2 regions of the Acetobacterium sp. K1/6 genome follow, and region 1 is predicted to be linked to the other one. Evidence: predicted binding sites of a transcription regulator. Region 1 holds the regulator's gene; the other holds the start of a gene.

What was found. Region 1 encodes NrdR, which represses ribonucleotide reductase genes. Its sites were predicted from a motif close to CACNANATNTNGTG; they were not measured.
Region 2: a site for NrdR is predicted at 2,603-2,616, ahead of U2P91_RS06250 (vitamin B12-dependent ribonucleotide reductase). Genes of this name have one in related genera too.

The regions. Positions count from the first base shown of each region.
Region 1 is NZ_JAXQGA010000024.1:18,769-23,184, forward strand. Features, by position in the region: gene murG (undecaprenyldiphospho-muramoylpentapeptide beta-N-acetylglucosaminyltransferase) at 1-142, shown strand, start outside; gene U2P91_RS15775 (cell division protein FtsQ/DivIB) at 139-984, shown strand; gene ftsZ (cell division protein FtsZ) at 1,251-2,303, shown strand; gene nrdR (transcriptional regulator NrdR) at 2,309-2,791, shown strand; gene U2P91_RS15790 (NUDIX hydrolase) at 2,778-3,326, shown strand; gene U2P91_RS15795 (site-2 protease family protein) at 3,525-4,166, shown strand; gene U2P91_RS15800 (segregation and condensation protein A) at 4,170-4,416, shown strand, end outside.
Region 2 is NZ_JAXQGA010000005.1:152,770-157,185, reverse strand. Features, by position in the region: gene iorA (indolepyruvate ferredoxin oxidoreductase subunit alpha) at 1-969, shown strand, start outside; gene U2P91_RS06265 (indolepyruvate oxidoreductase subunit beta) at 972-1,544, shown strand; gene U2P91_RS06260 (cysteine-rich small domain-containing protein) at 1,546-1,821, shown strand; gene plsY (glycerol-3-phosphate 1-O-acyltransferase PlsY) at 1,842-2,456, shown strand; gene U2P91_RS06250 (vitamin B12-dependent ribonucleotide reductase) at 2,641-4,416, shown strand, end outside.

The DNA.
Region 1 (4,416 bases):
GCGACTGATTCAAACCGTTGAGTCGCTATTAGAAGATGAGAAAAAATGTCAAATGATGAGCCAGATCACTAAAAAACAAAGCATCATTAATGCCGGAGATCGGATTTATGCACAAATAAAAAAATTAATGGAGAATGAATGAAACGATCAAAGAAAAAAAACTCCAGCGAAAAGAAGATAAGGAAACTTCAAAACCTCGAGCCGACAAAGCAAGAGCTCAGGGAACAGCGTCGACGACAGCGAAAAGCAAACAAGCGCAAACGCATCATGAAAGGCTTAGTAACCATGTTGATCATTCTGGGAATAATCGGGGCTATTGGTTTCGGTGTTTACCAGGCGGCTAACTTGGGTATATTTAACGTGGCCGAAATTGAAGTGGTTGGGAATGAAATTGTTGATGCGCAGACGGTCGTTGAGGCCTCAGGAATTAACGTTGGGGAGAGTATTTTTTTGATCGATGTCAATCAGGCAAATTATAATATCAATGCCTTGATGAATTTGGATGAACTGGAAATTTCTAAGATTATGCCAAACAAAATTCTCATCCGAATGGTCGAGTCAGTACCAATTTGTGCGGTGAATTATGATAACAAGGTCTACTATCTGTCGGAAGACAAAACGCTGATTGAAGACGGTGAATACCTGAGAAAAACAGATATACCGCTGATTTTTGGAAGTGATGAGGTTACCATAACAGAAATTGGTAAAGAAGTAGTGGTTGAACCCTATTGGCGTTTTGACACGATTATGAATATTCTTAGAGATTTAAAAAAAGATAGCAACCTGGAAAAAATATCCGAGGTACGGATGACAGAAGTAAACACCTATGAAATTGTGACAAAAAACGGCACCGTTTTTATTCTATGGGATTATAATAATTATATTGACAACAAGGCCTATATCCAAAATAATCTGGATAAAAATACCAGTAATATGATTATTAATCTGGCAGTGGGAACAAAGCCAGTCATCAAACCGCGCTAAAAATAAAGAATGAGTGAGCGATTCATAAAACATTTGGTCTGATTCTAAAATATTGAGCGTTATTTTACTTAATTTATTATTCAATAGTTGAAAAATTTGTAAATAAAGGTTAATATAAAGGGGTGAACATTTCTTTAACTTACAAATAGGGGGAAGAAGTGTTATTAACGATGAAAAAAGCAACTGAAACGAATCCAATGTTCAGGAAAAAAGATACAAACGATCAATTTTAACGAGAAAGCTGTTTAGTAAGAGGAGGAATAAAAGTGTTTGAATTAGATGGGAATTACGATAATTTTGCAAAAATTCGTGTTATCGGTGTCGGTGGTGGTGGAAACAATGCCATTAATCGAATGATTGAAGCCGGGATGAAGGGTGTGGATTTTATTGCTATTAATACCGATAAACAAGCTCTTGCCTTGGCTTTATCTGAAAAAAAACTTCAAATCGGGGAAAAAATTACCCAGGGACTTGGTTCCGGGGGGAATCCCGAGATTGGTCAGAAAGCGGCAGAGGAAAGCAAAGACGCCATTGCTGACATGATTAAAGATACCGATCTGTTGTTTTTAACAGCTGGTATGGGTGGCGGAACCGGTTCCGGAGCGGCTCCGATTATTGCAAAAATCGCAAAAGACCTGGGAATTTTAACCATTGGTGTCGTCACCAAACCGTTCTCTTTTGAAGGACGGGTACGGATGCGTAATGCCCAGATTGCCAGTGAGTTTTTACAGGAAAATGTTGACTCTCTGGTAACCATCCCCAATGACCGACTGCTAAGAATGGCTGATAAATCAACCTCTCTGAAAGACGCCTTCAGGTTAGCTGATGATGTGTTGCTCCAGGGTGTGAAAAGTATCTCAGATCTGATCGCCATGCCAGGACTGATTAGCCTTGACTTTGCCGATGTTAAAACGATTATGAAAGATACCGGACTGGCTCATATGGGTGTTGGTCAAGCAAGTGGAGATAACCGTGCCGAAGAAGCCGCCAAACAGGCAATTCTTAGTCCGTTGCTGGAAACCCAGATCGACGGAGCAACCGGGGTATTACTTAATATTACGGCTGGCGAAGATCTTTCATTATTTGAAGTCGATAAAGCTGCCAGCATTGCCAGAGAAGCGTCAGATCCCGATGCCAACGTTATTTTTGGTGCGACCATTGATGAATCTTTAGGAGATGAAATCAAAATTACCGTTATTGCGACAGGATTTTTGTCCGGCGGTGAAAAAGAAAAGAAAGCTGTTATTAAAAAAGTTGTTAAAAGTGCCAGTGATTCAGTTGGTGAATTTTCAATTCCAGATTTCTTGACTCAAGAATAATACCGATGAAGTGTCCGTATTGTGCATTTGATGACAGCAAGGTTGTTGATTCGCGGCCTTCCGAAGAAGGAACAATGATCCGCAGACGCAGGGAGTGTAATAAGTGCAATAAACGTTTCACGACCTACGAACGGGTTGAAAATATACCCCTGATTGTGGTTAAAAAAGGTGGCCAGCGAACAGCATTTGATAAAAATAAAATATTCAATGGAATGATTAAGGCCTGTGAAAAACGACCAGTTTCCATTGATGCCATTAAAACGGTGGTGGATGATCTGGAACGACGCTTATATCAAGGCGAAATGAAAGAGGTACCATCTTCGCTAATTGGTGAGCAGGTAATGGCAGCCCTAAAGACCATGGATCAGGTTGCTTATGTGCGCTTTGCTTCCGTCTATCGACAGTTTAAAGATGTCGCTTCGTTTATGGATGAGTTGGAACGATTAATTTCAGAAAAACAGGCCGAGGGTTCCCATGAAACAGTATGAAAAAACCGTGAAAAGTGAAGTCATCTATGATGGACGGATTGTCAAACTGCGCGTTGATGAGGTAAAACTACCAAATGGCAGTTTTTCCAAACGGGAGATTGTCGAACATCAGGGGGCAGTCGCCGTTTTAGCTGTTAAAGATGGACAGATGATCTTTGTGAAGCAATACCGGATTGCCAGCCGGCAGCTACTGACTGAAATTCCGGCTGGTCTGCTGGAACTTGGGGAAGATCCTGAAGCTGCAGCGATCAGGGAATGCCGGGAAGAAATCGGTTATCGACCGGTTAATCTTTTTAAGCTGGGCGACTTTATCCCCACCCCGGGTTATTGCTCAGAAAAAATCGCTTTGTTTAGCGCCACAGAATTTATGTGGGACCCTTTGGAAGAGGACCCGGATGAATTTATCCGAGTTGTTAAAATACCAGTGCGGACAGCCCGAACGCTGTTTATTAACGGACAGTTCATTGATGGCAAAACCGTCGCAGCGCTGGGTTATTATTTTTCCATTGCCGCAAGAAGGTCGATAGCAGAATAGAAATAATGTTCAATGAGGATAGATGGTTTATTTGATGCAGAGCATTAGAATAAATCATCTATTTTGTATTATGTGTTAAAGCGTGATGCATTAGATAAACGAAAACGACAAAAATGAATTGGTTTGAAGCCAGTTACCGAATCAAACTTTCGGTCTGGTAAAATCAGGTGTACAACACTGAAAAAGAGGTAAAAGATAATGTTTGATTTTACACCGGACTATTTTTATAGTTTAATACTAAGCCTTCCGGGGATACTGATTGCCATTAGTTTTCACGAAATGGCCCATGGTTATGCCGCTGATTCAATGGGGGATCCTACTCCCAAAAATGCCGGACGGTTAACCCTGAATCCCTTTAAACACATCGACCCCTTGGGGTTTATTTCGATGCTTTTATTCCGCTTTGGCTGGGCAAAGCCAGTGCCCGTGAATCCTGGAAATTTTAAAGAACGTAAAAAAGGGATGATTGTGGTTGCATTGGCAGGGGTTCTTACGAATCTATTGTTGGCTTTTTTTGGAATGGCAGCTTATTTGGCAGTGGTACCGCTAAACAATGAAGTGTTGATGACGGTCTTGCAATATGTTTACTTTTATAACATTATGTTTGCTGTTTTTAACATCATTCCGATTCCGCCTTTGGATGGATCTCAGATTCTGGTCTTGTTTTTACCGCCTAAAGCACTGATGACCTACTATAAATATCAGCGCTATGGTATGATTGCGATCTTTATTTTGGCTTTTACCGGTTTGTTGGGAAGGATTATCACCCCCGTAATTAATGTGATATCGAGCCTGTTTTCAGCAATACTACTGCCAATTTTCAATCTGATCTGGTCTTAGCTTATGGCATATGCAGTGAGTCTGGATGGCTATGAAGGGCCGCTCGACCTATTAATCAATTTAATCCAGAAAAACAAGATCGATATTTACGATATTCCCATTGCAACGATTACGAATCACTATCTAATGCAGATTAGAACCTGGCAGGATATGGATATGGATGTCGCCAGTGAATTTATTGTGATGGCCGCCAGACTGCTCGAAATTAAGGCCAGAGCATTGCTACCTAAAAATGAAGATGAGCAGGAAG
Region 2 (4,416 bases), on a different contig from region 1:
AAAAAGACCCTTTATATATTTGAAGAAAACGATCCGATCATGGAAAAAGAAATCAAAGCAGCCGGAATTGACTGCATCGGTAAAGAAAAATTGCCCGTCATGGGTGAGCTGACTCCTGATCGCGTCCGTAAAGCCCTTTTAGACGAGACTGTTCAAATTATTGAGCCCAATCCAGAATTGGTATTACCACGACCCCCGGCACTGTGCGCCGGATGTCCGCATCGCGGCGTTTTTTATGAGTTAGGCCGACGAAAAGATCTAATGATCTTCAGCGATATTGGCTGTTACTCGTTAGGACTGATGGCCCCCTATAATGCTACTGATGCGATGATTTGTATGGGTGCCAGCATCAGTGCTGGTCACGGTGTTCAAAAAGCCTTTGACATCAAAGGCGATCATTCAAAAAAAGTGGTATCAATTCTTGGTGATTCAACCTTTTTCCATTCGGGAATAACCAGTTTGATGGATGTCACCTATAATAAAAGTAATACTCTAACCATTATTCTCGATAACCGTATTACCGGTATGACTGGTCACCAACAGAATCCCGGAACTGGTTATGATTTAATGGGCGAAGCAGCACCGATGATTGACATTGAAGCGATGGTAAAAGCCTGTGGCGTAAAAAACCTGATCTCTATCGATCCCAATAATCTTCAGATTGTTGAAGAAGCCATTGAATGGGGACTAAATACTGATGGTCCTGCTGTTATTATTACCCGTTGGCCCTGTGTTCTGAAAAAATTCTCTGGCCAGGATAATGAAGAGTTCCCAATGGCCTTTAAGAAAGTTTGTTCCGTCGATGTTGATAAATGCATCGGCTGCAAAAAATGCCTGAAGTCCGGTTGTCCGGCATTGGCTTTTGATCGAGCCAATAAAAAATCGGGTATTCTAAAAGAAAGCTGTGTAGGCTGTGGTGTTTGTGCACAGATCTGTCCCAAACAAGCCATTACAGTAGAGGTGAGATAGAGATGGAAACAAAAAATATCGTATTAGTGGGAGTCGGCGGTCAAGGAACAATTTTAGCCGCTAAGCTTTTAACAACAGGATTAATGGAAGCCGGTTTTGATGTAAAGATGAGTGAAATCCATGGTATGAGTCAGCGCGGCGGCTCGGTTTCTTCATTGGTTCGTTATGGCGATGATGTCCAATCTCCGGTAATTGAAATCGGCAGTGCCGATATCGTCGTTGCCTTTGAAAAAATGGAAGGTCTGAGATCGCTGGAGTACCTCAAACCGACCGGCAAAATGATTGTCAATGACACCGAGATCTTTCCGCTTTCTGTCATCATTGGAGCGAACACTTATCCTGACAATATTTTAAATGAAATAGAAAAAAAGGTTAGTTTACGAGTGATGTCGGCAACAAAAATGGCAGAAGAACTCGGTAATTCAAAGGTAATGAATGTGATTTTGCTTGGTTCCATTATAAAATCGATGGGTTTAACCGATATTGATTGGGAGACGATCATTGCTCAAAATGTGAAAGAACAGTTTAAAGATCTTAATATCAAAGCCCTGCACGCAGGGATGGATGCTGTATAGAATGAAAAAAGACGATTCGAATTATAAGTTTTTTCAGCATACCTCCTGTGAGTACTTTCCTTGCCATAAGGTTGATGATTTAGAGGATTTTAATTGTCTGTTTTGTTATTGCCCGCTGTACGCCTTGGGTAACAACTGTGGTGGTCATTTTAGTTATACCGATAAGGGGATTAAAAACTGTAGTAAATGCAGCTTTCCACATCATCGCGAGCATTATGATGCGGTGTTGGAGAAATTAGGGCTGCTAATTGAACAACTCAGAACAACAAAAATATAATAGGTTAAAGGGGTAGAAAAATGTCGATAGTAATTGGAATTGTTTTTATTGTTGCAGCTTATTTAATCGGGAATCTAAATTTCGCTTATATTCTGGTAAAATTTTTAAAAAATGAAGATGTACGTAACTACGGCAGTGGCAATGCAGGAACAACAAATGTGCTTCGGGTGATGGGTAAAAATGTGGCTATTCCGGTGTTTCTTCTCGACGCATTAAAAGGCTGCCTGGTGATCGTTGTTGGTCGATATGCCTTAAGCCTAAACGAGATCTTTCTAATTTTGGGTGGGATTGCCGTTGTCGCCGGTCATAACTGGCCAGCTTTTCTTCAATTTCGCGGCGGAAAAGGTACTGCAACATCGTTAGGTGTTTTTCTTACCTATGATTGGGAAGTAGCTCTGATTGCCATTATGATTGGACTAATCATTTTGGCAATATGGAAAATGGTTTCCCTTACCTCGATGGTGGGCATGACCATGCTACCGGTTTTTACCCTGCTTCTAGGAAGAACTGTTACAGAAGTTATTTTCGCGATTGTATTATGTCTGTTTAGCATTTTTCAACATCGTAAAAATATTGGACGGATCATCCAGGGACGAGAAAGCAAAATTGGACAAAAAGTTAAAATGAAAAATTAGCTTTTTAGCACTCTATTTAACTACTATTTTAAAAGGCTCTGAGATGGGCCTTTTTACTTGCTTAAAGCGAGCGTTTAAAATCAATCTTTAAAAACATAAAAATACATTGTTAAACACTACATCTATGTTTATAATTAGAGTTGCAACCCAATATCATGTATATAATTTAGGAGGAAGAAATAAATTGAATCAAATAAATCAGCTGTTTAAACGAGTATTTACGAAAGAACTGGAAAATTCAAATAAAACTGTTTATGATCTGTTTCAGTGGCAAACTGTCGACGTTGTGTTAAAAAACTATCAAACTGGTGAAACCATTTATGAAATGAAAGATCTGGAATTTCCAGAACACTATTCTCAAAATGCTTGTAATATTATCGCAACAAAATACTTTAGAAGAAAAGGTGTTCCCAACCAATTCGGTTATGAACACAGCATGCGTGAAATTGCCGATCGTCTAGTCGGTTTCTGGACGGATGCCATTAAAGAAGAAGGACTAATCGATACGGATGAGGAATGGCAAATTTATTACGATGAACTGGTATATGCCTTCCTGATGCAGATGTGGGCCCCTAACTCACCTCAGTGGTTTAACACTGGTCTGATGCGAAGTTATCAAATTGCCGGTTCCAAGGATGATTTGTATTATTATGACGAAAAAGCCGAACAGGTGCTTGAATCAGAAGATCGATACACAAGAACTCAGGCTAGCGCCTGTTTTATCCTATCAATTGAAGACCGACTTCTTGGTGATCACTCTATTTCGGAGCACTATGTCAGTGAAACCAAATTATTTAAAGGTGGTTCTGGTGTTGGGACTAACTTCTCCAGCCTCAGAGCTGCTAATGAAGGCCTTACCAGTGGCGGGCAGTCATCGGGGATGATGAGTTTTCTCCAGGGACTGGATCGCAATGCCGGGGCCATTAAATCTGGGGGGACAACTAGGCGGGCGGCTAAAATGGTTATCGTTGACATTGATCATCCGGAAATTGATAATTTTATTAACTGGAAGGTAAAAGAAGAGCAAAAGGTCCGGGCACTGGGAAAAATGGGTTACGAGATATCCATGGATGGTGAAGCTTATCAGACTGTCAGTGGTCAAAACAGCAATAACTCAGTCCGTCTCAACGCTGAATTTATGGAAGCTGTTTTAAACCTGAAAAATGAACCAGATCATAAAATGAAACTCAAAGGCCGAGTTGATGATAAGGTTGATCGAGAAGTGCCCGTTAAGGAATTATGGAATCATCTTAATCAAGCCACCTGGGAATGTGCTGACCCAGGCATTCAATTTGATGATGTTTTTAATGCTTGGCATACATGCCCAGGGGGCGAAAATGGTAAAATCAACGAAAAAAACAACCGAATTAATGCTACCAATCCTTGTTCGGAGTACGCCTTTTTAGATGATACGGCTTGTAATTTAGCATCGATTAACATCTTCAAATTTTATAATCAGGAAGATAACAGCTTTTCACTTGATCACTACATTCACTTGGTTGGATTAATCCAATGCGCTTTGGAAGGTTCCATATACCACGGACAATTCCCAACCAAAGATGTTGCTCGAAAAAGTTATCTGTTTCGAACCACTGGTCTCGGCATCGCCAATGCAGCATCCTTGCTTTTAGCCATGGGATTTCCCTATGATTCAGCAGAAAGTCGTAATCTGATCGCCGCGATCACAGGTATCATGACCGGGACCTCCTACTATGTTTCGGGACTGATGGCGGGGAAAATTGGTGCTTTTCCAAAATATGAAATCAACGAACCCTATATGAAACGGGTCATTCGCAACCACAGTCGTGTTGCTGGCAGCCGAACTGACAGCTATGAAGAATTGCATTATGATCCGATTAAGATTAACCATGAGCTGCTACAAAAAATCGGCTTTAAAGATATCAGCAATCAATTAAAAAGAGCCTGGAAACTAGCGGAAGAAGCCGGTGATGCCTATGGC